Regions from separate parts of the Neisseria sp. 27098_8_112 genome, predicted to be linked through region 3. Evidence: predicted binding sites of a transcription regulator. Region 3 holds the regulator's gene; each other region holds the start of a gene.
What was found. The regulator FNR, encoded in region 3, switches genes on or off when oxygen is low (the NO sensors DNR and NnrR bind a similar motif). The targets are predictions, from matches to a motif close to TTGATNNNNATCAA.
Positions count from the first base shown of each region.

Region 1: a site for FNR is predicted at 1,514-1,527, ahead of O3682_RS00550 (formate/nitrite transporter family protein). Genes of this name have one in related genera too.
Region 2: a site for FNR is predicted at 1,995-2,008, ahead of gnd (decarboxylating NADP(+)-dependent phosphogluconate dehydrogenase). Genes of this name have one in related genera too.

Region 1 is NZ_JAPWBB010000001.1:109,782-120,441, reverse strand. It holds gene pip (prolyl aminopeptidase) at 1-867, opposite strand, end outside; gene yciA (acyl-CoA thioester hydrolase YciA) at 992-1,426, shown strand; gene O3682_RS00550 (formate/nitrite transporter family protein) at 1,673-2,464, shown strand; tRNA gene O3682_RS00545 (tRNA-Pro) at 2,619-2,695, opposite strand; gene O3682_RS00540 (fumarate hydratase) at 2,850-4,373, opposite strand; gene O3682_RS00535 (2Fe-2S iron-sulfur cluster-binding protein) at 5,228-5,866, shown strand; gene O3682_RS00530 (FAD-binding protein) at 5,866-7,494, shown strand; gene O3682_RS00525 (complex I 51 kDa subunit family protein) at 7,491-8,744, shown strand; gene O3682_RS00520 (DASS family sodium-coupled anion symporter) at 8,957-10,408, shown strand; gene trkA (Trk system potassium transporter TrkA) at 10,504-10,660, shown strand, end outside.
Region 2 is NZ_JAPWBB010000006.1:5,113-15,772, forward strand. It holds gene gnd (decarboxylating NADP(+)-dependent phosphogluconate dehydrogenase) at 302-1,750, opposite strand; gene ggt (gamma-glutamyltransferase) at 2,232-4,001, shown strand; gene lpxC (UDP-3-O-acyl-N-acetylglucosamine deacetylase) at 4,241-5,155, opposite strand; gene gap (type I glyceraldehyde-3-phosphate dehydrogenase) at 5,806-6,810, shown strand; gene tsaA (tRNA (N6-threonylcarbamoyladenosine(37)-N6)-methyltransferase TrmO) at 6,907-7,581, opposite strand; gene O3682_RS05145 (nicotinamidase) at 7,752-8,387, shown strand; gene waaC (lipopolysaccharide heptosyltransferase I) at 8,435-9,403, shown strand; gene O3682_RS05155 (electron transfer flavoprotein subunit beta/FixA family protein) at 9,587-10,336, shown strand; gene O3682_RS05160 (electron transfer flavoprotein subunit alpha/FixB family protein) at 10,347-10,660, shown strand, end outside.
Region 3 is NZ_JAPWBB010000002.1:70,568-81,227, reverse strand. It holds gene hemN (oxygen-independent coproporphyrinogen III oxidase) at 120-1,541, opposite strand; gene O3682_RS01955 (fumarate/nitrate reduction transcriptional regulator Fnr) at 1,704-2,438, shown strand; gene O3682_RS01950 (CysB family HTH-type transcriptional regulator) at 2,524-3,474, opposite strand; gene O3682_RS01945 (OmpA family protein) at 3,917-4,678, shown strand; gene O3682_RS01940 (DUF4149 domain-containing protein) at 4,818-5,246, opposite strand; gene greA (transcription elongation factor GreA) at 5,345-5,821, opposite strand; gene O3682_RS01930 (PepSY-associated TM helix domain-containing protein) at 6,166-7,575, shown strand; gene rplS (50S ribosomal protein L19) at 7,787-8,152, opposite strand; gene trmD (tRNA (guanosine(37)-N1)-methyltransferase TrmD) at 8,167-8,916, opposite strand; gene rimM (ribosome maturation factor RimM) at 8,916-9,425, opposite strand; gene rpsP (30S ribosomal protein S16) at 9,441-9,689, opposite strand; gene O3682_RS01905 (bifunctional acetate--CoA ligase family protein/GNAT family N-acetyltransferase) at 9,765-10,660, opposite strand, start outside.

The sequences.
Region 1 (10,660 bases), on a different contig from region 3:
AGAAGAGTGGCCTGCTTGGACGATTCTCAATTCTGCTTCAGGGAAGGCTTGCGAAAGTTCCCACGCGCTTTGCATCGGGGTGCATAGGTCGTAGCGGCCTTGGACGATGATGGTTGGGATATGGCGGATTTTGTCGATGTTTGCCAAGATAGCTTTATCGCCCTGCAGCCAGCCTTCGTTCACGAAGTAATGGTTTTCCATTCTTGCGATGGCAAGGGAGGCTTGCGGGTCTTCATCCACGTCTTTGGGTTCAAACTGAATAAGGTAGCTTTCCCAATCTGCCCATGATTTAGCTGCTTTGAGGCGCGTAGCTTCATCTTCGCTGAACAGCATTTCATGGTAGGCTTTGATTAGGGCTTGGCGTTTGTTTTCCGCTACGGGGGCGATGAATTTTTGCCATTGAGCCGGATAAATTTGGCTGACGCCGCCTGCTTCGTTCAACCATGCCATTTCAGACGGCCTGCACAGGAAAATACCGCGCAAAACTAAGCCACTGACGCGCTCGGGATGGGTTTCGGCATAAGTCAGCGACAAGGTGCTGCCCCATGAACCGCCGAAAACCAACCATTTTTGAATGCCGAGCATTTCGCGTACTTTTTCAATATCGGCAACCAAATCCCATGTAGTATTGTCTTCGATACAGGCATAAGGTTTGGAGCGTCCGCAACCTCGTTGGTCGATAATAACGATGCGGAAATACTCTGGGTTGAAAAAGCCTCGACAGGCCGGTGATGCGCCTGCTCCGGGGCCGCCATGCAGGAAAATCACGGGATGGCCATCAGGATTTCCTGATTCTTCCCAGTAGATTTCGTGAATGTCGGATACGCGCAAAAGGCCGCTATTTCTTGGTTCTTGAATCGAATGCATGAGCTTTCTCCTTTGTCTGATGAATATGTTGATTGTAACACTTTGCCTGCTGATTTTTCAGACGGCCTACATAGGTTTATCGCAACAAATGGCGTAAAATAGCACTTTTTTGACAGGATTATTTATGGCTGACAACAAACAAACACATGCTGCACCCGAAGGACAACTTTTATTGCGTACGGTAGCCATGCCGCGCGATACCAATCCTAATCAGGATATCTTCGGCGGCTGGATTATGTCGCAAATGGATCTAGGCGGTGGTATTTTGGCGGCAGAAATCGCACAGGGACGAATTGTAACCGTGGCCGTTCAAGAAATGAATTTCATCAGACCGGTAAAGGTCGGCAACGTCGTGTGCTGCTACGGTCATTGCGTCCGCGTAGGCAATACTTCTTTGCAACTGAAAATCGAAGTGTGGGTGAAGACTTTGATGAACGACATGGTAACGGAAGACCGCCAACTGGTCACCGAAGCAGTGTTCACTTACGTCGCCATCGATGCACAAGGCAATCCGCGCCCTATCCCTCGCGAAGGCAATGCAAAGCTGGCTCATTTGTAAGTTTAAAAATTCAAAACAAGGCCGTCTGAAACCTCAACGTTCAGACGGCCTTTTTTCATACAGAAGCAAAATGTAATAATATTTCTTTTGAGCTAAAGCAAGGCGAAGTATCTGTTTTTTAGGTTTAATTCAGGCTGATTGATAAAACAAAGACCGTACACCGGCTCCCTATAACACTGCCCTACCGCGACAGTTTGCGCCACTTTTGAAACGGCGTTTCCTCCTCAATCCACTTTAAGGAACATCATGGCTTCGCGCGATTTATACCCACAGGAAATTTTACAGGTTGTTCTCGACAAAAGCTGCGCCAAAGCACAATCCAGCATCCCCACTCTGGCAATCTTGAGCATTTTGGCCGGCGGATACATCGGCTTCGGTTATCTTGCCTATTTAAAAGTAGTCAGCGGCATTCCGCACGAATGGGGCGGAGTTGCAACTTTACTCGGTGCCGCCGTGTTCCCAATCGCCTTGATTTGTATCCTGCTTGGCGGCGGCGAGCTGGTAACCAGCAACATGATGATCATGTCTTTAGGCAGATTGGCCGGACGGATTTCCTCCAAAATGCTGCTGCGCAACTGGGTTATCGTTTGCATGGGCAATTTGGTGGGCACGCTGGCAATGGCTTTTTTCCTCGGATACTATGTCGGTATGATTGAAGGCAGCGTGGCAGAAAAAACCATTGCTGTGGCGGAAGCAAAAGTCCATATGGATTTCGGCCGCGCTTTTGTATCGGCGGTCGCATGTAACTGGATGGTCTGCATGGGCGCGTGGCTGCACTTTGCCGCTAAAAACACAACCGGACGAATGCTGGCCATTTGGTTCCCCGTCATGATTTTCGTATTAAACGGCTTCCAACACCTTGTCGCCAATATGTTCGTTATCCCAGCGGGTATTCTGGCAGGCGCAAACATCACTTGGGGGCAGTTTTTCTTCAATATGATTCCCGTATTCCTAGGCAATGTCGTCGGTGGCGCATCCTTTGTCGGCGCATCTTATCTTTATACTTATAAAGATACGCTGAAAGATAGTGCCGAATAGCCTGCTTTATAAACAACAAAACCTGCTTTTGAGAAAGCAGGTTTTGTTTCAGACGGCATTGGTATTAAGTTTTAAAATCTATTTGGACACATTATTCAGATAAATCATCCAAACGAAAAAAGAGCCGTTTTTAAAACGGCTCTTTCCAATTCTTTGGTCGGAGTGAAAGGATTCGAACCTTCGACCCCTTGCACCCCATGCAAGTGCGCTACCAGACTGCGCCACACTCCGACTCGATAAGCTGTGAATTTTAGTTTCAAACGCTGATTTTGACAAGTGCTTTTTAGAAAAGGAAATTTACTCGTTTGAAAACATTTAAATTATTTGTAAGCAAAAAAAGGCCGTCTGAAACCGTTCAGACGGCCTTTGATTATCCAGGCAAATATCAAGCTTCAACCGGAATAATACCGATTTTAGCCTGCCATTGTTTTGGCGCAATGGCGTGAACCGATTCGCCGTTACTATCTACCGCAACGGTAACAGGCATGTCTTTGACTTCAAATTCGTAAATCGCTTCCATGCCCAATTCTGGGAACGCCAAGACTTTAGACGCTTTAATGGCTTTGGCAACCAGATATGCCGCGCCGCCGACAGCCATCAAGTAAACGGCTTTGTTATCGGCAATGGCTTGGCAAGTTGCTGCGCCGCGCTCGGATTTACCGATCATACCCAAGAGGCCGGTTTGTTCCAGCATTTGGCGGGTAAATTTATCCATACGGGTGGAAGTAGTCGGACCGGCCGGGCCAACAACTTCGTCACGGACTGGATCAACCGGGCCAACGTAGTAAATCAGTTTGTTGGTGAAATCTACCGGCAATTCTTCGCCTTTGTTGAGCATGTCAACCAAACGTTTGTGCGCGGCATCGCGGCCGGTCAGGATTTTACCGTTCAGCAACAATACGTCACCGGTTTTCCATGTAGCCACTTCTTCTTTGGTCAGATTGTTGACATCGACACGTTTGCCGTTGTCAGGGCTGTAAGTCAGATCCGGCCAGTCTTCCAAAGATGGGGCTTCCAGTTTGGCCGGGCCTGAGCCATCCAATTCAAATTCGATGTGGCGGGTTGCCGCGCAGTTTGGAATCATGGCAATCGGTTTGGAAGCCGCGTGGGTTGGGTAGTCAAGGATTTTGACATCCAGCACGGTGCTCAAACCGCCCAAACCTTGTGCGCCGATACCCAAGGCATTTACTTTTTTGTAGAGTTCCAAACGCAGGGCTTCGGTTGTAGACAATTCTGCACCTGAATCGGCTTTTTCTTTGAGTTCCTGAATATCGATATGGCTCATCAGGCTTTCTTTGGCCATCAGCACTGCTTTTTCAGGCGTACCGCCGATACCGATACCCAAGATGCCCGGAGGACACCAGCCGGCACCCATTTGAGGAACGGTTTTCAATACCCAATCAACGATATTGTCTGAAGGGTTGAGCATGGCAACTTTGGTTTTGTTTTCAGAACCGCCGCCTTTGGCTGCGCAAGTGACTTCGACTTTGTCGCCTTTTACGATTTCCATATGTACAACGGCAGGGGTATTGTCTTTGGTATTTTGACGTTTTCCAGCCGGGTCGGCCAATACAGAGGCGCGCAGTTTGTTGTCAGGATAGGTGTATGCACGGCGTACGCCTTCGTTAACCATTTCCTGTACGCTCATCTCGGCATCCCACTGTACATCCATGCCCACTTTCAAGAATACGGTCGCAATACCAGTATCCTGACAAATCGGACGATGGCCTTCAGCACACATACGGCTATTGACCAAAATCTGCGCCATCGCATCTTTGGCGGCAGGATTTTCTTCTTTTTGGTAAGCCTTGTATAAAGCCTGAATGTAGTCTTTAGGATGGTAGTAGCTGATGAATTGGAAAGCGTCGAAAATACTTTGGATAAAGTCTTCTTGCTTGATGACGGTCATGATTGTGTTCCTTTTCGGGAGTCATGGTAGGGAGGGTTTGTTTATTTCTTAAGAGACCGATTCTTTCAGACGGCCTTCAATAATGTAATAGTGCTTTCAAATGAATGACCCAGACAATATCATTTTCATACCTTATTGATTTAAATAGAATTTAATATCGCATTAAATCACTTGGTTATTGATAATCTATATCCACTGACCACTCACTTACATAGAAATAAAATTACATTATTTTTAAATGATAATCTTATTCCAAGGCCATCTGAAAATGCTTGCCTTAAGTATCTGAGAAAAAATTTAGTATCCTGTATTTAAAAGGAAACTACCTAAATTTCAGACGGCCTTTCTTATTTTCCAATACAATACATAATTGTAAAATCTGTGTTATTTTCTCCCTCAATCTTCTTGACTGATATCAAACTTGTTTGATTTTCTGAAATTTTATAACAGTCTTTTCACTTGCTCACATACCCAAATATTATTCAATATATACAACAATCTATGCAAAATCATCTAACATATAATAATGATTTTTACTAGTAAATATACGAATATTTTAAAATTTATAATAAAAAAGTAATTTTATTTTACTTTTAAAATCAAATTTTTGTAATAAATTTGTCTAAATAATAGGCATATTTTGTTTGCAATCCTCCTTCTATAAAACCTTAGGTTACCCCTATCATCAAAACCACTAAATTCTGATACACTTCGCCTTATATAGATAAACATTGATTTTAAAAGAATTTCTGAGTAAATCACTTGGATATTTTCCTCATACGCAATAAATGTAATAAAAATACAATTAATCAAATTACCCACTATTCCAACTTCCAATTTTACAGGAACAAACCATGAGTGAAAATTTGTTAACCCTGACCATAGACGGCCATGAAGTCAAAGCTTCCGCCGACTCGTCAATCATCCAAGCCTATGCCCGTTCAGGCAATGCGATTACTGCCAATGTCGGTTGTATGGGTCAAGGCGTATGCGGTTCATGCCGCTGCATGATTCGTAAAGAAGGCGAGCGCGAAGTAACCACTGCACTGGCATGCGAGACCAAAGTCGAAGAAGGTATGCAGGTCAGCTTCTTGGATTACTTTATTCCAGAGCACATCCAATATTACGACGTCGGCGAGATTGGTGATGGCTGGAACTGGTTGGACGATACCGCCAAAGCTTTCCCTGAAGCACAAAACTGCCGTCATTGCGGCGGTTGCAATCGAGCCTGTCCTAAAGGTTTGCAAGTGGAAAACGGCGTAGCGCAGGTAGTTTCCGGCGATTTCGGCGCGGCTGCGCTGACCTTTGACCAATGCGTGATGTGCAACCTCTGCACCCTCTCCTGCCCCGAACACATCCGTCCGAACCACTTGGGCCTGTTCGCCCGCCGTATGAAAGCGGCGCGTACGTTGCGCCCTGTGGATTTGATGCGCCGCCTGCGCGAAATCGACAGCGGCAAAATGAAAGTCGAATTTGAAGAGGAGTCAGTGTAATGGTTAACAAAATCCAAGGCATAGACTACGAAACCGCCCTTGCCAACCTGCGTGCGTCCTCATTGGAGCTGCGCGGCGATTTACCTGAAAAAAACGAATTACTGAGCCAATTTCACCCTGACTATCAGGCAAATGCACGTGTGAAACTGCCTATCGGCCCAAACCAAGGCGATTACTGTCATCCTGATTTGGCCAAACTCTTAATCAGTCAGCCTCTGATTGACGACTATGATTTGTCAGGCGCAGAACATTTGAACACTGACGTATTGGTCATTGGCGGCGGCGGAGCAGGCGCGGCAGCGGCATTGTCTGCAACCGAAGCAGGAGCGCGCGTGATTATGGCGAACAAGCTGCGTATCGGCGACAGCAATACCGTAATGGCCGAAGGCGGTATTCAGGCGGCGGTCGGCGCGGAAGACAGCTTGCAGCAACACTTTGACGACACCATCAAAGGCGGCCACAACGCAGGCAAAAAAGAATTGGTGGCGCAAATGGTTACCGATGCACCATCTGCCATTCGTTGGCTGATTGGCTTGGGCATGACTTTTGACTTGGCTAAAGGTGCAGACAACAACGGAATGTTAAGCCGCAAACGCGCAGGCGGTACGACCGTACCGCGCATCCTGAGCTACCGCGACTTTACCGGCCTCGAAATGATGCGCGTGCTGCGCGAGGCGGTCGAACTCGACGAAAACATCACCCAACTCAACCGCCACCCCGCCATCGAATTATTGTCGGACGAACACGGCCGCTGCGTCGGCGCGATTTTGTACGATTTGGAAAAACGTTCTTTGGTGTTGGTTCACGCCAAAGCCGTAGTATTGGCAACCGGCGGCAGCGGACGCCTGCATTTGCAAGGTTTCGCCACTTCCAACCACTATGGCGCGACTGCAGACGGCCTGGTAATGGCTTACCGTATCGGCACCAAACTGCGCGATGTCGATTCTTTCCAATATCACCCAACCGGCGTTGCCCACCCTCCACACTTGGCAGGCGCGCTGATTTCTGAAGCCGTGCGCTCTGCAGGCACCAAGCTGGTCAACGGTTTGGGTGAACGTTTCGTTGACGAATTGCAGCCGCGCGACGTTGTTGCCGCCGCCATTTTGCGCGAGTGCCGCGAAGGCCGCGGCGTGGTACGCGACGGTCAAGTCGGCGTATTCCTCGACACCCCGCGCCTGATTGCTAATGACCCTGACGTATTGAATCGTTTGGTAACACTCGGCCACGTTGCCCACAAATGCGACATTGACCCTGTTGTTGAACCGGTCATGATTCATCCGACCCTGCACTATCAAAACGGCGGTATCGAAATCAACGGCGACGGCGCAACCTGCGTCGAAGGCCTCTATTGCGCCGGTGAAGTAACCGGCGGCATTCATGGCCGCAACCGCCTGATGGGCAATGCGCTTTTGGACATCATCAGCTTCGGCCGCCGTGCCGGTAAAGCCGCGGCAAATTGCGGCCTGCCGCTGAAAAAAGTACGCGGCGGTGTCGGTCACGTCCACGACCTGCAACGCGAAATGACCCGTGCCGGTCTGACCAGCGACATCAAAGCCCCCGTTTTATATCCCGACTACGGCAAATTCGATTTGCGCGAACACGCCGGTTTGCAGGAGCAACAATCATGAATCAAGCCAATCAAAACTTACTGCATCCTTCCCGCCAAGTCGGCGCAGATTTAGCCGCATGGCGTAAAGTCGGCGGTGGCGAAGGTCTGCTGGCTGCGCTTGCCGATCCTCAAAGCATTGTTTCCAAACTGCAAGATGCCAATCTTTGCGGTATGGGCGGTGCAGGTTTCCCGACTTGGCGCAAATGGGAGGCCGCCGTTGCCGCCCAAAGCAAAAATGGCGACAAATATGTTGTCTGCAATGCCAACGAAGACGAACCGGGTACATTTAAAGACCGAGTACTGCTGGCAAATACGCCGCACCAAGTCATCGAAGGCGTCCTGATTGCCGCCGTTGCCTGCCGTGCCAACAAAGCGATTCTGTACGTCAACCCTCATCAAACCGAATCCATCGCTTCCATCACACCGGCCATCGAGCAATGGAAAAACAGCGATTTGTTTATCCGTATCGAAAACTACTTGGGTAAACCTTTGGACTTGCAACTGGTTGAAACTTCAGGACGTTATATCGGCGGTGAAGAAACTGCCGTGATTTCATGGCTGGAAGGCGGTTTCCCCTTCCCCCGCCGCAAGCCGCCTTTCCCTGCCGAAAGCGGTGTCAACGGTGAGCCGACCCTTATCAACAATACCGAAACCTTCGCCAATATTCCACAAATCCTTGCTAAAGGTGCGGAATGGTACAAATCTTTGGGTTTGGGCGATGCAGCCGGTACGAAACTCTACTCACTCTCCGGCGACGTATTGAACCCGGGCCTGTACGAACTGCCGATGGGCACGACCCTGCAATCGCTGATTTACGATCACGGCGGCGGTATGCTTGAAGGCCGCACGTTTAAAGCCGTATTTACCGGCGGCCCGTCAAACACGCTTTTGACCGTAAAAGATTTGGATGTGCCTTTGGACTTCGTTTCCGTACGTGAACGCAAATCCAGCCTCGGCACCGGCGCGATGATTGTGATTTCCGAAGGCACCAGCGTGGTGCGCAAAGTGGCTGAGTATGTGGAATTTTTCGCTTCCAATTCATGCGGTCAATGCCCACCTTGTAAAGGCGGCACATTCCAGCTTTCCCGCCTGCTCAACCGCGTGGACACCGGCATCGGCACTCCCGACGACCTGCGCGCCCTGCAAAGCCTGTGCCAACTGTTGCCACGAAGCGGCCGTTGCGGTTTGATTGACGGCGCGGTAACTGTGTTGCAAAGCTCGTTGCGTACCTTCCCCGAAGAATACGGCCTACCGCAAGAACAGGAGTAAAACGGCGTTGTTTTCAGACGGCCTGTTACTGTGAAGGCCGTCTGAAAAACGATACCCGAATCCCTTTCTCTTCTTTCCAAGATGGAAGAGAAGCCCAATAAGAAAAATACCTTCCGAACCTACCAAAATACGTTCAGACAGGCTTCAGTAACACTCAGGCCGTCTGAAAACAGATTTCCCAATACTTCAATCCTCAAATTAGGAGATTCAACATGGGCTTCAAGCCAATTCCTGCCGCGGTCGCACTTGTGCTGACGCTGCTTATCTGGTTCGTTATCCCCGTTCCTCAAGGCGTATCGCCTGACGCATGGCATCTTTTAGCATTATTTGTCGGCATCATTGCCGGCATCATCGGCAAAGCCATGCCTATCGGCGCAATGGCGATTTTGGGCATTACCTTGGTTGCACTGACCGGCGTGACCAACGAAAAAGCCGCCGACGCAACCAAAGACGCTTTGAGCAGCCTCAACAACTCACTCATCTGGATGATCGGTATCGCCATCATCATCTCGCGCGGCCTGTTGAAAACCGGCTTGGGTATGCGTATCGGCTACCTGCTGATCTCCCTCTTCGGAAAACGCACGTTGGGCGTAGGTTACAGCTTGGCACTGGCCGACTTGGTTATCGGTCCGGTAACGCCGAGTAATACCGCGCGCGGCGGTGCCATCGTGCATCCGATTATGAAATCCATTGCCTTAAGCTTCGACTCCGACCCTAAAAAAAGTACGGAAGGCAAAATTGGTAAATACCTTTCACTGGTCAACTTCCACTCCAATGTGATTACCTGTCTGATTTTTATCACTGCCACCGCACCCAATCCGCTGGTAGTCGAATTGGTTGCCAAAGCCACCAATTCGCAAATCCAACTCTCTTGGGGCACTTGGTTCTTGGCAATGGTCGTACCCGGCCTGCTTGCCATGCTGCTGATGCCGCTGGTGCTGTATTTCCTGTATCCACCTGAAATCAAACAAACCCCTAACGCCACTGCATTGGCAAAAGAGCATTTGGCTGCCATGGGGCCGATGAAGCGTGAAGAAAAAATCATGCTGGGCATTTTCTTGGTTCTGCTGCTGTTATGGGCGGGTATTCCCGAGATGTTGTTCGGTGTGAAAGTTGATGCTACCGCCACCACCTTCCTCGGCTTGAGCCTGTGTCTGTTGACCGGCGTATTGACTTGGGAAGATGCGTTGAAAGAAAAAAGCGCGTGGGATACCATTGTTTGGTTTGCTGCCTTGGTGATGATGGCAAACTTCCTCAACAAACTGGGCCTCATCAGTTGGTTGTCCGACTCCATGCAAAACGGTATCGCCCACATGGGCTTGGGTTGGGAAGCCGGTTGTGCCCTGTTGATGCTGGCCTACCTCTACGCCCACTACGTTTTCGCCAGCGGCACGGCACACGTTACCGCCATGTTCGGCGCATTCTACGGCGCAGGCTTGGCCTTGGGTGCACCACCGATGCTGTTTGCCCTGGTTATGGCATCCGCTACCGGCATCATGATGTCGCTGACCCACTACGCCACCGGTTCCGCTCCTGTAATTTACTGCTCCAACTATGTAACCATGACCGAATGGTGGAAAGCCGGCTTCATCATGAGCGTGCTCGAAATCCTGATTTTCGGCACTGTCGGTATCTTGTGGTGGAAAGTTTTGGGCTACTGGTAACCTTCTGGCTTATTTAAAACTCAGGCCGTCTGAAAACTCCAATTTCAGACGGCCTTTTGTTACAATTTCATTTTTACCGAACACACTCAATTACCGTGAAAATACTCATCCTCGGCAGCGGCCAAGTCGGCTCGACCGTCGCCCAAAACCTTGCCTCCGTTCCCAGCAACGACGTTACCATCATCGACATCGACGAAAAAGCGCTCAACCGCATCAGCAGCCGCCTCGATGTCCAAACCATCGTCGGCAACG
Region 2 (10,660 bases), on a different contig from region 3:
CTGAAAACCGTCCATAAGCTAGTACACCTATTTACGCCTAAAAAACGATCCGAATACCTAATGATTAAGTATTCGAAGAAGGAAAGGATAATTTTGGGAAGATAAAGGAAGATTTTAGAACGAAAACAGCCGAAATCCTGTGTTTGGGATTCGGCTGTCGGATAAAGAGTTTTTTGCAAAGACTCTGCCTGTTAACGGCTTTCAACAAGTTTAAACACATCTACCTTCAGAGAGCATTTACACATAATGCCTTCTGTAACTGTTGTTCTTCCTAATTCGGCCTTTTGTTTGCCCAGGCAAATTAAATATCGTATGTGGTTGAAGCGGTATCGCCGCCCTTGCCTGTCCAGTTGGTATGGAAGAACTCGCCGCGCGGTTTGTCGGTACGCTCGTAAGTGTGCGCGCCGAAGTAGTCGCGTTGCGCTTGCAGCAGGTTGGCCGGCAGACGCTCGGAAGTGTAGCCGTCAAGGAAGGTAATGGCGGAAGCCATGCAAGGCATCGGAATACCGCACTCAATCGCTTTGGCCACCACTTTACGCCATGCAGGCAGACAGGTTTCCAATACGCCTTTGAAATAAGGATCGGAACCCAAGAAGACCAAATCAGGATTGGCTTCGTATGCGTCGCGGATGTTACCCAAGAACGCGCTGCGGATGATGCAGCCTTCACGCCACAAGAGGGCGGTGTTGCCGTAATTTAATGCCCAATCGTTGTTTTCGCTGGCTTCACGAATCAGCATAAAGCCTTGTGCATAAGAAATAATTTTGGACGCCAACAGGGCTTGGCGCAAAGCATCCACCCATGCGGCTTTGTCGCCTTTAATCGGGGTAATGGTTTTGCCAAACAGGCTGTTTGCTTGGGCGCGTTGGTCTTTAAACGCGGACACGCAACGTGCAAATACGGCTTCGGAAATCAGGGTCAACGGGATACCCAAATCGAGGGCATTGATGCCGGTCCATTTGCCTGTGCCTTTTTGTCCGGCAGTATCGAGGATTTTTTCGACCAAAGGTTCGCCGTTTTCATCTTTGTAGCCCAAAATCGCGGCGGTAATTTCGACCAGATAAGAATCCAGTTCAGTTTTGTTCCACTCGTTGAAGATTTGGTGCATTTCGTCATAAGACAGACCCAAACCGTCTTTCATGAATTGGTACGCTTCACAAATCAACTGCATGTCGCCGTATTCGATGCCGTTGTGCACCATTTTGACGAAGTGGCCCGCACCGTCGCGGCCGACCCAGTCGCAGCAAGGCTCGCCTTGAGGCGTTTTGGCGGAGATGGCTTGGAAAATCGGTTTGACGGCAGGCCATGCGGCTTCATCTCCGCCAGGCATGATAGACGGGCCGTGACGCGCGCCTTCTTCGCCACCGGATACACCGGCACCGATAAAGCGGATGCCTTTTGCCGCCAGCTCGTGGGTGCGGCGGGTGGAATCGGAATAGTTGGCGTTGCCGCCGTCAATAATAATGTCGCCTTGGTCCAAAAGCGGGACAAGTTGCTCGATAAAGTCGTCCACGACAGAACCTGCGCGTACCATCATCATGATTTTGCGCGGTTTTTCCAGTTTATCCACTAAATCTTGCAATGAATAGGCACCGATAATGTTGGTGCCTTTAGCTGCGCCGTTGAGAAAATCGTCTACTTTAGCGGTGGTCCGGTTGTACGCCACGACTTTGAAACCGCGATCGTTCATATTCAAAATCAAATTTTGACCCATAACGGCCAAGCCGATTACGCCGATATCGCCTTTCATTGATGGAAGCTCCATTATTAATTTAATTTATCAACCGTAACTCTATCTGATTTACAGAGATTTAACAATCCTTAACTATCTAATTTTTTGAAAAGATGCCTTTACGTTTCAGACAGCCTTTACCTTTGGGAAAACAAACTATAAATTAGATTTTAAATAATAAATAGAAGATGATATTGAGTGCTGACACAGCTTGTTGATAACTTTGATTACATAAATTTTTCAAATACTTAGCTGATATTTTTTGATGAGGATAAAGTAAGGTCGGCCTTGTTTGCAGATGTGGGTAAAAATTTCCTGCTGCTTCATTCTGTGGGTAACTTTTTGCCTGTGCACAATCTTAGCCTGTTTTATACTTCTCCAATTGGAACTGATTGACTAGAGAAATAGTCAAATGGTTTTTTATTTCAAGCTATTTTCATATTTCCTTTTATTTAAGCTGGGAAAAGGCCGTCTGAAAATATTTCAATAAGGTGTGCATATGAAGTTTTCCTTTAGTATTAATCTGTTATCCGTTTTGATTTTGGCTGCTTGTGCGCAACAGCCGGTTCAAAAGCCTCAAGTTGCCCTGCCCTCTGTATCTGTGGACAACCATGCGCCGGAGCAAGGAACAGGGCTCACGGAGCAGAAATTAATCCGCGCCAAACATTATATGGCGGCGTCTGCCAATCCGCTGGCAACTGAAGCCGGTTATGAAATTTTGAAGCGCGGCGGCAGTGCGATAGATGCGATGATCGCAATGCAGACAACTTTGGGACTGGTTGAGCCGCAATCTTCAGGATTGGGCGGCGGCGCGTTTTTGGTGTATTGGGACAATAAGGCGAAAAAGCTGACGACGTTTGATGCCCGAGAAACAGCACCGAAAGCGGCAACATCGGAACTTTTCTTGGACGAAAACGGTAAACCGATGGGCTTTATGAAAGCTGTGGTCGGCGGCCGTTCGGTCGGTGTGCCGGGGATTCCGAAGCTGCTGGAAGATGTCCACAAGCGTTACGGCAAATTGCCGTGGGCAAGTTTGTTTGAGAAACCGATTACTTTGGCGGAACAAGGTTTTGCCGTTTCTCCTCGTATGGCGAAATCCATCGAGCAAAATTTGGAACCTTTGCAACGTTATCCACAAACCGCCACCTATTTCCTACCTGACGGCAAGCCTTTAGCTGCGGGAACGGTTTTGAAAAATCCTGAATTTGCGCGTTCCGTACGCTTGTTGGCGGAAAAAGGCAGCGCGCCGTTTTATCAGGGCGCGCAGGCGCAGAATATTGTCCGTGCCGTTACCGGTGCTGTGGATAACCCCGGCAAAATCAGCATGGCGGATTTGAAAAACTATCAAGTTATCGAGCGTAAGCCGGTTTGTGCGCCGTATCGTGAATATGAAGTTTGCGGCATGGGCGCGCCAAGTTCGGGCGCGATTACTTTGGGCGAGATTTTGGGCGTATTGCAGAATCAGGATATGAAGGGGTTGGGTGCGGAAAATATCCATAGTTGGCGCTGGATAGGCGATGCATCACGGATTGCGTTTGCCGACCGCGATCATTACATCGGCGATCCTGCGTTTGTGAACGTTCCGACCCGCGCCATGATTTCACAGGCTTATTTGAAACCGCGTGCCGAAGAAATCCGCAAGGCTGACAAGGCGTTGGAAACTATTCAGGCAGGCAAGTTCGGCAAGGAATACGCGCAAGGCATGGCGGTCGAGCTGCCGTCCACCAGTCATTTGGTGGTTGTGGATAAAGACGGCAACGTTGTATCGATGACGACTTCGATTGAAAACGCGTTCGGTTCGGGGCTGATGGCAAACGGCTATCTGCTCAACAACGAATTAACCGATTTTGCCTTCAATCCTGTCGGAGAGGACGGTAAAATCGTTGCCAACAGCGTGGCGGGCGGCAAACGGCCACGTTCTTCAATGGCACCGACCATCGTGATGAAAGACGGCAAGCCTTATATGGCGGTCGGTTCGCCGGGCGGCAGCCGCATTATCGGTTTTGTCGCTAAAACGCTGGTAGCGCATATCGACTGGGGTATGGACATTCAGACGGCAATTTCACTGCCGAATATGCTCAATCGCGGCAGCCAGTATGAAATCGAGGATAAAACCGCTGCTGCGGATAAAGCGGCTGCGTTGGAAAAATTGGGCTACAAAGTCCAAATCCGCGATTTGAATTCCGGCGTACAAGGCATTGTGATCGGCAAAGACGGTTTGCTTGGCGGTGCTGACCCGCGCCGTGAAGGCAAGGTCATGGGCGATTGATTTTATCGGTTTGACATGCAAAGGCAATCTGAAAACTTTTATGTTTTCAGATGGCCTTTTTAGTTTGGGAAAATATATGGATAAGATGTGTATAAGAATAACGTTAAATTTTAATATTTTTATTTTTCAATAAGATAAAAGGGATGGATATGTGGATAATTACTTGTGGAAAATGACATGAAAAGGCCGTCTGAACCTTTCAGACGGCCTTTTCATTGGACTGCTTTATCTATTTTCTATCAGGCTGCCGGCAACTCGTGAAAAGCGGTAGGCAAGTCTTCGTCATCGGCAAACTCAACCCATTCGTAAGCGCTTTCATCTGCCAAAACGGCGCGCAACAGCGCATTATTGATGGCATGGCCTGATTTGTAACCTTCAAATGCGCCGATAATCGGATGGCCGACAATGTACAAATCGCCAATCGCATCAAGGATTTTGTGGCGGACAAATTCATCGGGATAGCGCAAACCTTCCGGATTCAAAACATCTATGTCGTCAATCACGATGGCGTTATTCAAATTGCCGCCCAGTCCGAGATTGTGGGCGCGCATCATTTCCACTTCGTGCATAAAGCCGAAGGTACGGGCGCGGGCAATCTCATCGATATAGGATTTTCCTGCAAAATCAATCTCGAAAGTAGGTGCGCTTCGGTTGAATACGGGATGATCAAATTCGATGGTTAAAGTAACTTTAAAGCCGTCATAAGGCGTAAAGCGCACCCATTTTCCGGTTTCTTTGATTTCAACGGGTTTGAGGATTTTTAGAAAACGTTTTTGGGCTTTTTGATCGACAACGCCTGCATCTTGTAATAGGTAAATAAACGGCAGGCTGGAGCCGTCCATAATCGGAATTTCAGGCGCGTTCAATTCAATCAAGGCATTGTCGATGCCATAGGCAGACAGAGCCGACATAATGTGTTCAATCGTGCCGATGCGCACACCTTTATCGGTAACGATGGTTGAAGAGAGACGGGTATCGTTGATCAAATAAGGATTCAATTTGATCATTTCGCCCATTTCCCCACTTAAATCAGTACGGCGGAACGAAATACCGCTGTTTTCTTCGGCAGGATGCAAAGTCAGAGCGACCCTTTCGCCCGAATGCAGGCCGACGCCGGTAACGCTTACTGATTTGGCTAAAGTCCGTTGCAACATAATTGCTTCCTTTTAAAAAGTCTGATGGGCAAATGATACGTTAAAAAGGAAAAAACAAGCCATCATTTTTAATAGTATTTGCCAATATGGATGTTTTGCGAGAGAAACCTCTAGATTTAAATTATCCACAATAGTATGTGAAATTGAAGTGGGTAATTTGGGTTTTATCCACAGAAAAATAGAAGAACTAAGATTCTATCCTTTTTTATTCCGGTATTCAGTTGGGGTTGGCCTCAAAGATAAAAAGGAATTATCAAATTGGTTTTAAAGAAAGTTATTCCGTTATCCACAGATAGTTTAGTTCTTCATCAAAATCATCATTTTAAGAATTAAAATACTATGATTTGAAGAAAACACTGAATTATCAACACAAAAATGGCAAAATATGGAGAAATAGAACTAAGTTTATGATTTCCATAAACTTATGAAACTTTTAAGATTGGAAAATGGTTTTTATGAAATAAAATATCAAAAGCTAAGTCTGATTCGATTTACCTGATATTTTCCTACAAACAAGAATTTCATGTTTTCTTTATTTAAATCAAACAACTTAAAAGTAATCATCTGAAATCCTAGAAAGTAATTTTATTTCAGGATACAATGGCCTCACTGAGAAATTTTTCCCATTCCATCTAATTAGGAGTAGCAAAATGAGTATTAAAGTAGCGATTAATGGTTTTGGCCGTATCGGTCGTCTGGCATTGCGTCAAATTGAAAAAGCCCAAGGTATCGAAGTCGTTGCTGTTAACGACTTGACTCCTGCAGACATGCTGTTGCACCTCTTCAAATACGACAGTACTCAAGGCCGCTTTGAAGGCTCTGCCGAATTGAAAGACGACGCTATTGTTGTTAACGGCAAAGAAATCAAAGTATTTGCCAATCCTAATCCTGAAGAATTGCCTTGGGGCGAGCTGGGTGTGGACGTCGTCCTCGAATGTACCGGTTTCTTTACCAATAAAACCAAAGCGGAAGCCCATATCCGTGCCGGTGCGCGCAAAGTTGTGATTTCGGCTCCTGGCGGCAATGATGTGAAAACCGTTGTATACGGCGTAAACCAAGATATTTTGGATGGTAGCGAAACTGTTATCTCCGCCGCTTCTTGTACGACTAACTGCCTGGCTCCTATGGCTGCGGTATTGCAAAAAGAATTCGGTATCGTCGAAGGCTTGATGACTACCATCCATGCCTATACCGGCGACCAAAACACCCTTGACGCGCCACACCGCAAAGGCGACTTCCGCCGCGCCCGTGCCGCTGCCTTGAATATCGTACCGAACAGCACCGGTGCCGCTAAAGCCATCGGCTTGGTTATCCCTGAATTGAATGGCAAACTTGATGGTTCTGCCCAACGCGTTCCTGTTGCTACAGGCTCTTTGACCGAACTGGTTTCTGTTCTCGAACGTCCTGTTACCAAAGAAGAAATCAATGCAGCCATGAAAGCTGCCGCCAACGATGCTTTAGGCTACACTGAAGATCAAATCGTTTCTTCCGACGTTATCGGTATCGAGTACGGCTCACTCTTCGATGCGACTCAAACCCGCGTGATGACAGTTGGCGATAAACAATTGGTGAAAACCGTTGCTTGGTACGACAATGAAATGTCTTACACTTGCCAATTGGTTCGCACCTTGGAATTTTTTGCCAGCAAAATCTAAAGGATAACAGACTGAATCAATCAGTCTGTGGATGATTAAAAGGCCGTCTGAACATTTCAGACGGCCTTTTGTATGTAGATAGATTAAATTGGTAATTCAGATTGTGGATAGTTTAATCACAGTGGCACATTTTTTTTCTATCCTAAACTGTACTTCATAATCCGCAATATTCATTACATAAACCCGTTCGGGAATATCTTGATAGGCAGGGCGGGGATCTTGGGCAATGCTTTGCTCAATGAGATGTTTTTCTTCTGTGGATAAATGTTCCGTAAGAGTACTTTCTACCCAGACAACGTTCAATTCTTCAGGTTTGCCGCTGACAAAGCCTGATGATGCGTCAGGTTTGGATTCAACAAACGGGATGTAGGGTTTGATATCCACTACCGGAGTACCGTCCAATAGGTCTGCACCGCTACAATAGATGCGAACAGGTTTGCCTGTTTCGATTCGTTCGAGTTTCAGCAGGGATAAACCGAGATGATTGGGGCGGTGCGGGCTGCGCGTGGCAAATACGCCCATTTTTTGTTTGCCTCCAAGCCGTGGCGGACGCACCATTTGCGCCCAACCTTCATCCAATACGCCGTGAAAAATAAAGCTTATCCACACATAGTCGAAATATTCCAAGCCCCGAACGCTGTCTGCGGTAAATTCAGGAGTGAGTTCAATGCAAATTTCTGCTGCAGGAACCAAACCGGGTTGGCGGGCAATGCCGAATTTTTGTTTGTAGGGGGAATGAACGGTTGCAATAGGCGTAATCGAATAGGACATAATTTGTGGATAAATATTCTGTGCAAACTGTCATCATATCACAGATGTTTTCCCACATTTTGCGGTAGTAATTTGTTATAATACAAAGCATTTATTCCAAATGTCCGTACATGGGCAATAAATGCTCAATTTGAATAATATAAAATAAAATCAATAGGTTAAATTAATCCATGATTGTTTCTATCGATGTAGATGCACAAAAAACGTTTACGCCTTTGTGTCCGAAAGAATTGCCTGTTACCGAAGGTCATCTGATTGCGGATGAACTCAATGCCCAAGCTGCATTGGCGGATTTACGCGTGATGACGAAAGATGCGCATCATGCCACGGCAAAATGGCTTGTGGATAATCCTGTTGATATGTTGAAACCGACGGGTTTGTCCGATGCGGATTTGACTTGGGTGTCGCATGCGATGGTTGGAACATATGGCTATGAATTGTTGGATGGCCTGCCTTCAGCCAAAGAATACGATTATTGCGTTTGGAAAGGCGTTGATCCTGAGTTGCATCCTTACGGCGCATGTTTTCACGATATTGAGGAAAAGCTCAGTACAGGTTTGATCGAATGGTTGCGCTGTCAAAATGCAGATACAGTTATTGTCGGCGGTTTGGCAACGGATTATTGTGTGAAGACAACGGTTTTACAGTTGCTTAAAGGCGGGGCTTGGAAAGTCATTGTCAATCAGGCTGCTTGCCGTGGCATTGCTCCGGAAACGGTTGAATCTGCATGGCAGGAAATGCATTCTGCCGGAGCTATTATTTTAGAAAACGCTGAAGAAATAAGAAAATACATTAATAATCAATAAATTATATTTTTAAATTCTGTTGTTTCACGTGAAACATTTTCCAAAATATGAAGATTTTACTTGTCCGCTTGTCCAGTATGGGCGATTTAATTCATACGTTGCCCGCAGTTGAAGATTTGGCGCGACAATGTCCTGAGGTAGAGCTCCATTGGCTATGTGAGGCAGGGTTTGCAGATATTGCTCGCTTGCATCCTTTTGTCAAAAAGGTTCATGTAATGAAATGGCGGCAATGGCGTAAACACCTTTTTCAGGCTGAAACATGGCGTGAAATAGGTCGTCTGAAAACGGATTTACAGGCTGAATCTTTTGATTTTGTTTTAGATAGTCAAGGACTGATTAAAAGCGCATGCTTTGCCAAAATGGCGAAATCCCCTATTTACGGTTTGGATAAACACAGCGCGCGTGAAAGTTTGGCTGCTCTTGCATATAGTAAAACGTTTTCCGTGCTGAAAGGTAAAAATGCGGTCTGGCAAAACCGTGAATTATTCGCCCAAGTATTTGGTTATACAATGCCTGAAACGCAGGTATTTGGTTTGACGGTTTCTGAATCAGGCCGTCTGAAAAATTTGCAATTCTCCTATTACGTTGCTTTGCATGCAACCAGTCGTGACAGTAAATTATGGCCGGTAGAACACTGGCGTGCATTATTGAAAAAGTTGAATGAAGAACAACAATGCAATGTATATCTGCCATGGGGAAATGAAACCGAAAAAATGCGTGCCGAACAGATTGCAAGCGATTTACCGTTTGCTTCGGTTTGCGACAAAATGAATTTATTACAGGCTGCATTTTTATTGAAAAACGCAGAGGGTATTATTGGCGTAGATACCGGACTACTGCATCTTGCCAATGCGTTGGAAAAGCCTGTTGTAGGAATTTATACAGATACAGATCCGGTCAAGACCGGCGTTCAAGTTTCGGATTATGCAAAAAATTTAGGCGGTATTGCTCAAATTCCCAATGTTGACGAGGTTTATCAAACCTTGATGGATTGTGTTGCAGCATACGGTAAATAATTGCTGGGGGGTGGATTTATTTTCTGAGTAAATGCTTTAGAAATGATATAATTCCGCTCTATTTGCCAAGATTTATACAAATTTGGTTTTATCATGTTGGTAAAAACTGAATTGGATTTTATATAAAGAATGTATCAAAAGCAGAATGCTTGATTTGATGGACATTCTTTTTAGGAGAATTGAATGAAAGCACTGGTCGCAGTAAAGCGCGTAGTGGACTATAACGTCAAAGTTCGTGTGAAAGCCGATGGTTCCGATGTGGATATCGGTAATGTCAAAATGTCGATGAACCCGTTTGATGAAATCGCGGTAGAAGAAGCTGTCCGTTTGAAAGAAGCCGGAAAAGTAAGCGAGATTGTTGCTGTTTCTCTTGGCGAGAAAAAATGCGAAGAGACGTTGCGTACTGCTTTGGCGATGGGTGCCGACCGTGCGGTTCATGTTGAGACTGATGCGAAGTTGGAACCTTTGGCCGTTGCAAAATTACTGAAAGCTGTTGCAGATAAAGAAAATCCGCAAATTTTACTGCTGGGCAAACAGGCAATTGACGATGACGCCAACCAAGTTGCCCAAATGTTGGCTGCGTTGTTGAATGCGGCTCAAGGTACTTTTGCATCAAAAGTGCAAATTGAAGGCGAAGAAGCATTGGTAACCCGTGAAATTGACGGTGGCGAAGAAACTGTTGCATTGAAGCTGCCTGCGGTGATCAGTGCGGATTTGCGTTTGAACGAACCACGCTTTGTCAAACTTCCTAATATCATGGCGGCAAAGAAAAAACCTTTGGAAAAATTGAGTCCTGCCGATTTGGCTGTGGATATTTCTCCGCGTTTGAATACCGTGAAATTTGCTGAACCTAAAGCACGTCAAGCCGGTGTGAAAGTGGCTGATGTTGCTGAGTTGGTTGAAAAGCTGAAAAACGAAGCCAAAGTGATCTAAGGAGTATGAAATGAGCGTATTGATTATTGCGGAACATAATAACCAACATTTGAATCCTGCCACTTTGCATGCGGTAACGGCTGCCGCTAAATTGGGTAATGTAGATTTATTGGTTGCAGGCAGCAATGCTGCTGCGGTGGTTGAAGAGGCGAAACAGGTTGCAGGTGTAGCGAAAGTTTTGGCAGCTGATGCGCCCTATTACGCTGAAGGTTTGGCAGAAGAATTAGCGCCTTTGGTTGTTAAACTGGCTGCGGATTACCGCTATGTGGCTGCGACTGCAACTGCGTTTGGTAAAAATCTGTTGCCCCGGGTTGCTGCCCTGTT
Region 3 (10,660 bases):
CCGTTCTTTGTCGTTTCTGTTGAAAATGCAATAACTAAATACCTATTAAAAACATAAACATAAGAAATTAACTTATTTTAATAATTGACAGGCCAATATATCATCTTTTCCATTCCTGTTTATACGGTTTGTGAGTATTTGGCTTTGGTTTCTTTATGGCGCAAATGGTAGTCGAATACCATGGCGATGTTGCGGATCAGGAAACGGCCCTTCGGTGTAACGGTCAGACCGTGCGGTTTGAGACGAACCAGACCGAGGGTTTCCAGTTGTTTCATGTCTTCCAGCTCGACCGCGAAATAACGGCTAAACGGAATGCCGAACACGCTTTCGTAAATTTGATAATCAAGCGAGAAGCGGCACATCAAATCTTGAATGATGTTACGGCGCAGGATGTCGTCTTGATTAAGCTGGTAGCCGCGCATGATGGGCAGGTGTCCGGCGTCGAGTGCTGCGTAATAGGCATCGATGTCGCGCTCGTTTTGGGAGTAGGTGCTGCCGATTTTGCCGATAGAGGACACGCCGATCGCCACCAAGTCGCAGTCGGCATAGGTCGAGTAGCCTTGGAAGTTGCGTTGCAGGAAGCCTTCTTTGAGGGCGATGGAGAGTTCATCGTCAGGTTTGGCAAAGTGGTCCATACCGATGAAAACGTAGCCGCGCTCGGTCAGGGTTTGAACGCAATATTGCAGCATATCGAGTTTTTCTTCGCTGCCGGGGACGACATTGGTGTCGATACGGCGTTGCGGTTTGAAGATATGCGGCAGGTGGGCGTAGTGGTAAAGGGCAAGGCGGTCGGGATCGAGGGATAAGACCGTATCGATGGTGGTTTTGATGCTTTCGGTGTTTTGGTGCGGCAGGCCGTAAATCAAATCGACGCTGACCGATTTAAACCCGGCTTCACGCGCGGCATCAATCACTTCTTTGGTTTCTTCATAACTTTGAATGCGGTTGACGGCTTCCTGCACTTTAGGGTCAAAGTCTTGAATACCGACACTCATGCGGTTGAAACCGAGTTTGCCCAGTTTGAGGACGGTTTCGCGGCTGACTTTGCGCGGGTCGATTTCGATGGAGTATTCGCCGTTGGGAATCAGCTGGAAGTATTTGCGGATCATGTCGAATACGCGTTCGAGTTGGTCGTCGCTCAGGAATGTGGGCGTGCCGCCGCCGAAGTGGAGTTGTGCAAGCTGGTGTCGTCCGCCCAAATGCGGTGCCAGCAACTCCATTTCTTTTTCCAGATATTGGATATAGGCATCGGCACGGCTTTTGTCTTTGGTAATGATTTTGTTGCAGCCGCAGTAGTAGCAGATGGTATTGCAGAAGGGGATGTGGATGTAGAGCGAAAGGGGTTTGTTGAGCGCGCCCATGTTGCGCAGGTTTAAAGCTTGGATATATTCGGCTTCTTTAAAGCCTTCATGGAAGCGGTCGGCGGTCGGATAGGATGTATAACGTGGACCGCTTGATGGCAAACTGGCAATCAATTCGCGGTCGAATTCCGGTAATTCATTGTTTGTGTTGGTGTTATTTGAGATGGGGATGATTTTCATGGTCGGGGCTTGTAGTATGAAGTAAGGAAATTAGGGAAAATTTTAGTCAAAATTTCGATAGTTTGGTAGAATGCCTCATAATGATATGCCGACTTTGACATGGGTCAATAGTTATTCGGCTTAATCAGGGATTGAGAGAACTAAGCAAATTAAAGGTGCGTTATGGCCACACACAATGCAACACATCAAATGAAAACCTTGTGTTCCACATGTTCTTTACGCGAGCTGTGTTTGCCTGTAGGACTGATGCCTAACGAATTTTCACAATTGGACGCGGTTATTCGTCAAAGCCGCCGTCTGAAAAAAGGTGAATACCTGTTCCGTGCCGGCGAGCCGTTTACCTCTTTGTTTGCCATCCGTGCGGGCTTCTTTAAGACAACAGTCGCCAGCCAAGATGGACGAGATCAGGTAACCGGCTTTTTTATGTCGGGCGAGCTGATCGGTATGGATGGGATTTGTTCCCATATTCACAGCTGTGATGCTGTGGCTTTGGAAGACAGCGAGGTATGCGAGCTTCCGTTTACACATATTGAAGAACTCGGTCAGGATATTCCCAGCCTTCGTTCTCACTTTTTCCGCTTGATGAGTCGTGAAATTGTCCGAGATCAGGGCGTTATGTTGCTTTTGGGCAATATGCGCGCTGAAGAGCGATTGGCAGCATTCTTGCTCAACCTGTCTCAGCGACTCTATTCACGAGGCTTCGCCGCCAATGATTTTATCTTGCGGATGTCGCGTGAGGAAATCGGCAGCTATTTGGGGCTGAAGCTGGAAACAGTCAGCCGCACCTTGTCTAAATTCCATCATGAAGGCTTGATTTCGGTTGAACACAAGCACATCAAAATCTTAGATGCGACAACCTTGAAGAAAATGGTTTCCGGTTGTTCGCACGCTATCTGAATCTTAGGCCGTCTGAAATATTTCAGACGGCCTTTTAACAAGAATTAAAGAATAATTGTTAAGTTACGCAAGTTATAGTCAGATATTAAATTGAAAAATCTTCAACAACCGGCGTGTACAGAATGCGGTCGACTACTTCTCTGGTCAGTTTCGGTGCAAACATCTGGATAAAGTCATACGCGTAACCGCGCAGGTAAGTATCCGAGCGTAAGGCTATCCAAGTGGGCGACGGTTCAAATAAGTGCGCCGCATCAATCAGCTGTAAATCTTGATCAACCGCGGGATCGTACGCCATTTTGGCCATCAAACCAACGCCCAAGCCTAAGCGTACATACGTTTTCAATACATCCGTATCGGCAGCCGATAAGGCAACATCAGGTTGCTCGATATGCGCTTTATTAAATGTACGCGCGATACTGCTGCCGGAATTAAAAGCAAATTCGTAAGTAACCAGCGGAAAAGAAGCCAAATCTTCAAGGCTTAAAGGATTGCGGCAGTCCAAAAGAGGGTGGTCGTGTGGAACAATGACGGCATGATTCCATTCATAGCAGGGCAGCTTGCCCAACTCAGGATGATCGTCAATGCGTTCAGTAATAATTGCCAAATCAGCTTCGCCGCTGCTGACCATTTGCGCAATGGCAGAAGGGCTGCCTTGTTTGATGGTCAAATTGACCTTGGGGTAGTTTTTCACAAATTCCGCAACGATTTTAGGTAATGCATAACGCGCTTGGGTGTGCGTCGTGGCAATGGTCAGCGAGCCGCTGTCGTGATCGGTAAACTCGCTGCCGATATTTTTAATGTTTTGTACATCACGCAAAATCCGTTCTGAAATCTCTAATACGGCTTTGCCCGGTTGCGAAACGGAAACCACACGCTTGCCGCTGCGGATAAAAATTTGGATACCCAATTCTTCTTCAAGCAGGCGGATTTGTTTGGAAATGCCGGGCTGGGATGTAAAAAGCGCATCGGCAGCCTCGGAGACATTCAGATTGTGCCGGTAAACTTCAAGGGCGTAACGTAATTGTTGCAGTTTCATGGTGACAGTATCGGATACGTTGTTATTGTGGATTTTGTGCGACAAACGGTCTGTAATTTAACATATTTTGCCCGGTTTTGCCCCGAGTTTTGAAAATGGTTGTTTTTAATGAAAATATCTTTTAATGATATGAAAACAGGAAATTCAGGAAAGAAGAGGGAAAGGGGTTTTGTTGTTTTTGTACAACTTTAGGTAGGTGAATTGTCTGATTTTGCCCTAAATTAATGACACAAGATTGATTTTTCGGCATGATTAACTACTAGGAAGCAGGCACTTCATGATTGTTTGAAGGCATCGAGTATTGACAGTTTGCCTTGCGCTTCTTTATAGTGCAACCTGATATATCCGATTTGCCGCTGTTTTGATACTGCGGCCTGTATATTGGTACTTTGCAGCGGTTGCTTTCCTAGTCCGCCGCATAACAATTTGATGAGGGAATAAAATGACCAAACAGCTGAAATTAAGCGCATTGTTCGTTGCCTTGGTTGCCTCTGGCACCGCTATGGCCAGCGAAGCGCACACCAAACACGGTTACACCGTAAGCAGCCAATCTCAAGAAATCGTCCGTAACAACTACGGCGAATGCTGGAAAAACAGCTACTTCGACAAAGCTACCGAAGGCCGTGTTGAATGTGGTGACCGCGAAGCAGTTGCTCCTGTACAACAAGCTCCTGAGTATGTTGATGAAACTGTTTCCCTGTCTACTAAAACTCTGTTCGGCTTCGACAAAGACAACCTGCGTCCTGAAGCTCAAGAAAACCTGGACGCTTTGGCTCAACGCCTGAGCAACAAAAACGTAGAAACTGTACGTGTTGAAGGTCACACTGACTTCATGGGTTCTGAAGAATACAACCAAGCTCTGTCTGAGCGTCGTGCTAACGTAGTGGCTAACTACTTGGTAGGGCGTGGCGTTGCTTCTAGCAAAATCTCTGCAGTAGGTTTGGGCGAATCTCAAGCTCGCATGACTGCTACTTGTGAAGCTGAAGTTGCTAAACTGGGCAAAAAAGTTTCTAAAGCTAAGAAACGTGCTGCTCTTATCGCTTGTATCGAGCCTGATCGCCGCGTTGACGTTAAAATCCGCAGCGTTGTTACTCGTCAAGTTGCTCCAGGCCAAACTATCGAAGGTCAAGGCGAATTGCCTGCTACTGATGAAGGTTGGATCCCAGCTCCTTACAATGGCGTTCACGGTTACGCTAAACCTTAATCGGTTTGTGAAAAATGCCCTGCGATATGCGGGGCATTTTTTTATGGCTTGTATTTGAGTAATCAAGATAATTCGTGATTTCAAAATAAGAAGGGCCGTCTGAAAGATTTATTTTCAGACGGCCTTTTATTAAAACAGTTTAGTTTGGCCTAGGCCATTTCCATACGCACATGGCTGCCAGTATCGTACAGATTAAAAAGATAATACTGGATAAGCCATGCCAAATGCCGAATGTACCGCCTACTAGAGACAAGAGCCAGTTATCCAGCCCGTACTTGTGTGCCTCGATAACCGGCGTAACCAAAAGATGGTTGCAGGCTAAGAGTAGCCAAAGCACCAAGATCCACCAAGAAAGTGAGGCCAGCGGTTTTCTTAAAAAGGCATAGGCTGCGCCAAAAATAACTAAGCCACATAGTGCTGTAATCGCAAATAAAATGCCGGCAATTTCTCCTGCCTGCATTTTGGGCAGGATGCGGAACAGGATAGGGGCAGTAACATAGCCTGCTGTCAGCTGCATACCAAGCCACATGGCGGCAGCGGTTTGGATAATTTTGTACAGTAGATTCATTATGCTTCTCCTGGGAAGATTTCACTTTCTTTGATTATGGTGTTTTTAGATACAACAAAAGGCCGTCTGAAAATGTTTTCAGACGGCCTTTTGTTTATTTAGATATATTGTACGGCAATGATGTCATATTCACGCACGCCACCGGGTGCTTGAACTTCTGCAATGTCGCCTTCTTCTTTGCCGATTAGGGCGCGGGCAATGGGGGAGCCAACGTAGATTTTGCGTTCTTTGATGTCTGCTTCATCTTCACCGACGATTTGGTAGGTAACTTGTTCTTCAGTTTCCAAATCTTCCAGTGTCACAGTTGTGCCGAATACGATTTTGCCTTCGGCGTGGATTTCGGCAGGGTTGATGATGTGCGCCATAGAGAGTTTGTGTTCCAACTCGGCGATGCGGCCTTCGATAAAGCCTTGACGCTCTTTGGCGGCTTCGTATTCTGCGTTTTCAGACAAGTCGCCGTGCGAACGTGCTTCGGCGATGGCTTCAATGACTTCTGGACGTGCTACGCTTTTGAGGTGTTGAAGTTCTTGTTTCAACAATTCTGCACCACGGACGGTCAAAGGGATTTTTTGCATTGAGTTCTCCATGAAAGCATGATGATGCTTTTAAAATTTTATCCGGCCACACGCGGTAGCCGGATTGGAAATAAAAATACAAGCCGCCAAAGCTTGGCGGCTTGATGAATAAATAAGTAATGCCTGTATTCTACCAAATTCTGCCGAAACCGCAATGATTAAAACGGATTTTCAGTAAAGTGTTGTTTTCTGTCTATTTTGTTTTTTCAGACGGCCTGAAAACTAAATATTGAAGTATTTCAAAGCTGCATGGGAAAAACGGTTTCTTAAATGAATGTTTTTGATTAAAATGTCTGATGCTAATTCGTAATAATTAGTCTGCTTTAACTATATAAAGAGAATATATGGAAACAAAACCAACTTCCCAAAATGAACAACAGGCTAACCGCCGTTATTTGACTGTTTGGCGATGGCATTTTTATGCCGGACTTTTGGTTGAGCCGTTTTTAACTCTGCTGGCTGTTACAGGGTTGGGAATGCTGCTATTTGCCAATATTACCGGTAAAGAAGGCGAGCGGATACATGTTACGCCGCAGGCAGTGGTTCAGCCTTTGTCGGCTCAGGCTGAAGCTGCCAGACAGTTTGTGAATCCGGAAACTGCCTCTGTGGTGCAATATATTGCGCCGCGCGCAGATGATATGGTTGCCGTATTCCGCGTAAACAATGACGATAAAGCCACTATGGTTGCTGTTGATCCCTATACAGCAAAAGTTGTGAATACGATGCCGCGCGGGCAAGGCTGGTATCACACGATGGATGAAATTCACGGCGATATTATGCTAGGGGCGACAGGTGACTACCTGTTGGAAACCGCTGCGTCGCTAACCATCATCATGATTGTGACCGGTATTTATTTGTGGTGGGTAAAACAGCGTAGTCTGAAGGCTGTTTTTTTGCCTAAAGCAGGCAAAGGTCGTTCTTGGTGGCGCAACCTGCACGGTGCATTTGGCTCTTGGGTTTCTTTGATTTTATTGCTGTTCTGCCTGTCGGGCGTTGCTTGGGCAGGTATTTTGGGCGGTAAAGTGGTTCAGGCGTGGAGCCAATTTCCTGTGGGTAAATGGGGTGTGGAGCCTAATCCGGTATCTTCTGTACCAACCCATGGTGATGTGCTGAACGACGGTAAATCCAAAGAAGTGCCATGGATTTTGGAACTGACGCCTATGCCGGTTTCTGGTACGACAATGGGCGAAAACGGTATTAATCCGAGTGAGCCGATGACGTTGGAGACGGTTGACCGCTTTGCGCGCGAAATTGGCTTTAAAGGTCGCTATCAGCTTAATTTGCCTAAGGGTGAGACCGGTGTATGGACGCTGTCACAAGACTCAATGAGTTACGATATGATTAGCCCGACTGCGGATCGTACGGTACACATTGATCAATACAGTGGCAAAATCCTGGCTGATATTCATTTCGATGATTACAACTGGTTTGGTAAATTCATGGCGGCAAGCATTGCTTTGCATATGGGTACACTGGGCTGGTGGAGCGTGCTGGCGAACGTTTTGTTCTGCTTGGCGGTCATCTTCATCTGCGTCAGCGGCTGTGTGATGTGGTGGAAACGCCGTCCTTCAGAAGCACATGGTTTGGTTCCTCCTGCACAGAAAATCAAATTGCCGGTATGGTGGGCAATGGCTGTGCCACTTCTGATTTTGGCTGTGATTTTCCCAACAGCCATTGCCGCAATCGCTGTTATTTGGATTTTGGATACACTGTTGTTGTCGCGTATTCCGACATTGGCAAGATGGTTTAAATAACCGCCTGATGTGATTAAAGGCCGTCTGAATCTTTTGTTTTAGACGGCCTTTTGTATAAAGGTTAAAAGAGGTAGGGAAGTTACGATTCTGTTTAAGTTTATGCGTGAGATGTGTTTTGTGATTAGCTTGCAGGATTGTGTAAGAAAGACAAGGAGTTTTTGTATAAAAACAAAAAACCCACTTCATTGAAGTGGGTTTTTGATGAAGGCTATTAACCTTTGCGAGCAGGCAATTTTTCTTTAATGCGAGCTGCTTTACCGGTCAGGCCGCGCAAGTAGTACAGTTTGGCGCGACGTACGTCACCACGGCGTTTAACTTCGATTTTTTCTACGGTAGGAGAGTACAGTTGGAAAGTACGTTCTACACCTTCGCCGCTAGAGATTTTGCGAACGATGAAGTTGCTGTTCAGGCCACGGTTGCGGCGAGCGATAACAACACCTTCGTATGCTTGCAGACGGCTGCGAGAACCCTCAACCACGCGTACAGATACGACAACGGTGTCGCCTGGAGCGAATTCAGGGATTTCTTTGTTCAAGCGAGCGATTTCTTCTTGCTCTAATTGTTGAATCAAGTTCATTTGTTTTTCCTAAGTTATGATTGGATTTCCTGTTGCTCTTGCAAGATTTCTTTTAAGAGGCGGGATTCCTTTGGGATTAAACTGCGCTTTTCCAATAAATCAGGTCGGCGCTCTAAAGTGCGTTGTAGAGATTGTTTCAATCGCCACTCGGCAATCAAGCCATGATTTCCTGAGCGTAAGACATCGGGAACGATCATGCCTTGGAATTCTACGGGTTTGGTGTAATGAGGACAGTCTAAAAGGCCGTCTGAAAACGAGTCTTGTTCGGCTGACTGTATATCGCCCAATACACCCGGAACCAATCTTAAGACGGCATCCATCAACATCATGGCGGGTAATTCGCCACCCGAGACGACAAAGTCGCCAATGCTGATTTCTTCGTCCACACTGCTTTGTAGCAGTCTTTCATCTATGCCTTCATAGCGTCCGCATAGAAGAACAAGATGGGGCAGTTCGGCAAGTTCTGCGGCTTTTTTATGTGTCAGCGGCTGACCTTGCGGACTGAGATAAATTACTTTGGCAGGTTTTTGCGCGTTTGCTTTGGCTTCTTCAATTGCCGCTTGAAGCGGCGGTGCCATCATAATCATTCCCGGACCACCTCCGAAGGGGCGGTCATCAATATAGCCAAGTTTGTTGTCGGCAAATTTTCGGGGATTGATGGCTTGAAACTGCCAAAGATTTTGTTTTCTTGCTCTGCCTGTAACGCCATATTCGACAATGCTGTCGAACATCTCCGGGAAAATGGTGATGGCTTGAATCAGCATCAGTAGTCCAAACCCCAGTCGGCGATAATGGTTTTGCTGTCGGTATCGACAGATTCGATATAGTTGGAGACAAAGGGAATCAGGACTTGTCCGTGTTCGCCTTTAATCATCAAAACATCATTTGCACCGGTTTCCATCAGGTTGCTGACTTTGCCGAGGACGATGTTTTCTTTATTGATGACGGTCATGCCGACTAAATCTGCCCAGTAGTATTCGTCTTCCTCAGTAGGGGCGAATGACTCTCTGGGGATTTCGATGGTATAGCCGCGCAAGGCAAAGGCTTGGTCGCGATCGTCTATACCTTCAAATTTGACCTGAAGTTCGCCATTGACAATTTTACCTGCCTCAAGCACAACATCCAGGGTTTTGCCATCCTTGCACAACTGCCACTCTGGGTAGTCCAGCAGGCTGTCGGTATATTCGGTGTTGGCGGCAATTTTAAGCCAGCCTTTAATGCCGAATACGCCTTTGATGTAGCCCATGGCTACCCGTTTTTGAGTGTCTGTCATGGTCGTTTTAGCTGATTAAGCAGCGATTTTTTGCTCTTTAATCAGTTTGGCAACTGCGTCGCTAACTTTTGCGCCTTGAGCAACCCAGTGGTTGATGCGGTCTGCGTCGAAACGTACGCGTTCTTGTTTTTCGTTGGCAACGGGGTTGTAGAAACCTACGCGCTCGATGAAGCGGCCGTCACGACGGTTGCGAGAGTCAGTTACGACTACGTTGAAGAAAGGGCGGTGTTTTGAGCCGCCGCGAGCCAAACGGATAACTACCATTTTGAGTCCTTTTGAAAAATGCGGATATATAGAAACCGCTAATTTTAGGATATTTCACACGGGTTATGCAAGTTTTTATTTGTTTTTGTTGCTGTTTTGCCATTCGATCAAATCGAGGCCGGCTTGATACAGGCCGCGGTCGGTTTCCGATGGGGTGACGGTAAATCCTGATTTTTCAGCGAGTTTGAGCATCGGTGTGTTTTCTTTGAGGATTTCCGCATTCATGGTTTGGTAACCTTGCTGTGTGGCAGTTTGGATAATGAGGCTCATCATTTTGCCGGCCAAGCCGGTTTTGCGTGCTTCAGGCGCTAAAGTAATGCCGAACTCGCACTCATTGCGATTGATGCGGCTGTAGCGGCTGACTGCAACAATACGGCCGTCTGAAGCGAAGGCTGCCCATGCACATTCGGTATGGAAATCGGGACGGGTCAGCCGTGCGAGTGTGGGCAGCGGCAACTCGTTGGTATGGGTCATGAAGCGCGTATAGCGGTCGGTCGCGGGTAATTGGCGGACAAATTTTTGTTTGGCTTCGGCATCTTCAGGCTCTAGTGCGCGGATGTGCAGTGTGTTGCCGTCGGGAAGGGTAAAGGTCTCGGTTTGGCTCGGATAGGGTGCGAGTACGTTTTGTATCTCGGGCGTTTCAGTTTTAGGGTGCAGCAGTTCGGACGCAGCTTCGCCGGTGTTGCGTAGAAACTCGGCTGCGGCCGGATTTTTTTGTTGGAGGTAGGCGGCGGCACTTTGCATTTTAGCGGCGGCCTGTTCTAAGGTTTGGACCGCTTTTTTGGGGATTTTGGTTGTTGGTGCAACAGGTTTTTCTACGATTTCGGGAATGATGGCGCTGCTGTATTGGCTGCCGTTGTAGTTGAGGATAATGTCGCCGATATGCTGGTTGTTGTGGATAAGCGTGTTTAGGGAATGCAGGAATTGATTGAGAACGGACGTGTTGTCGAGTTCTGCAAATTGGCTTAAAT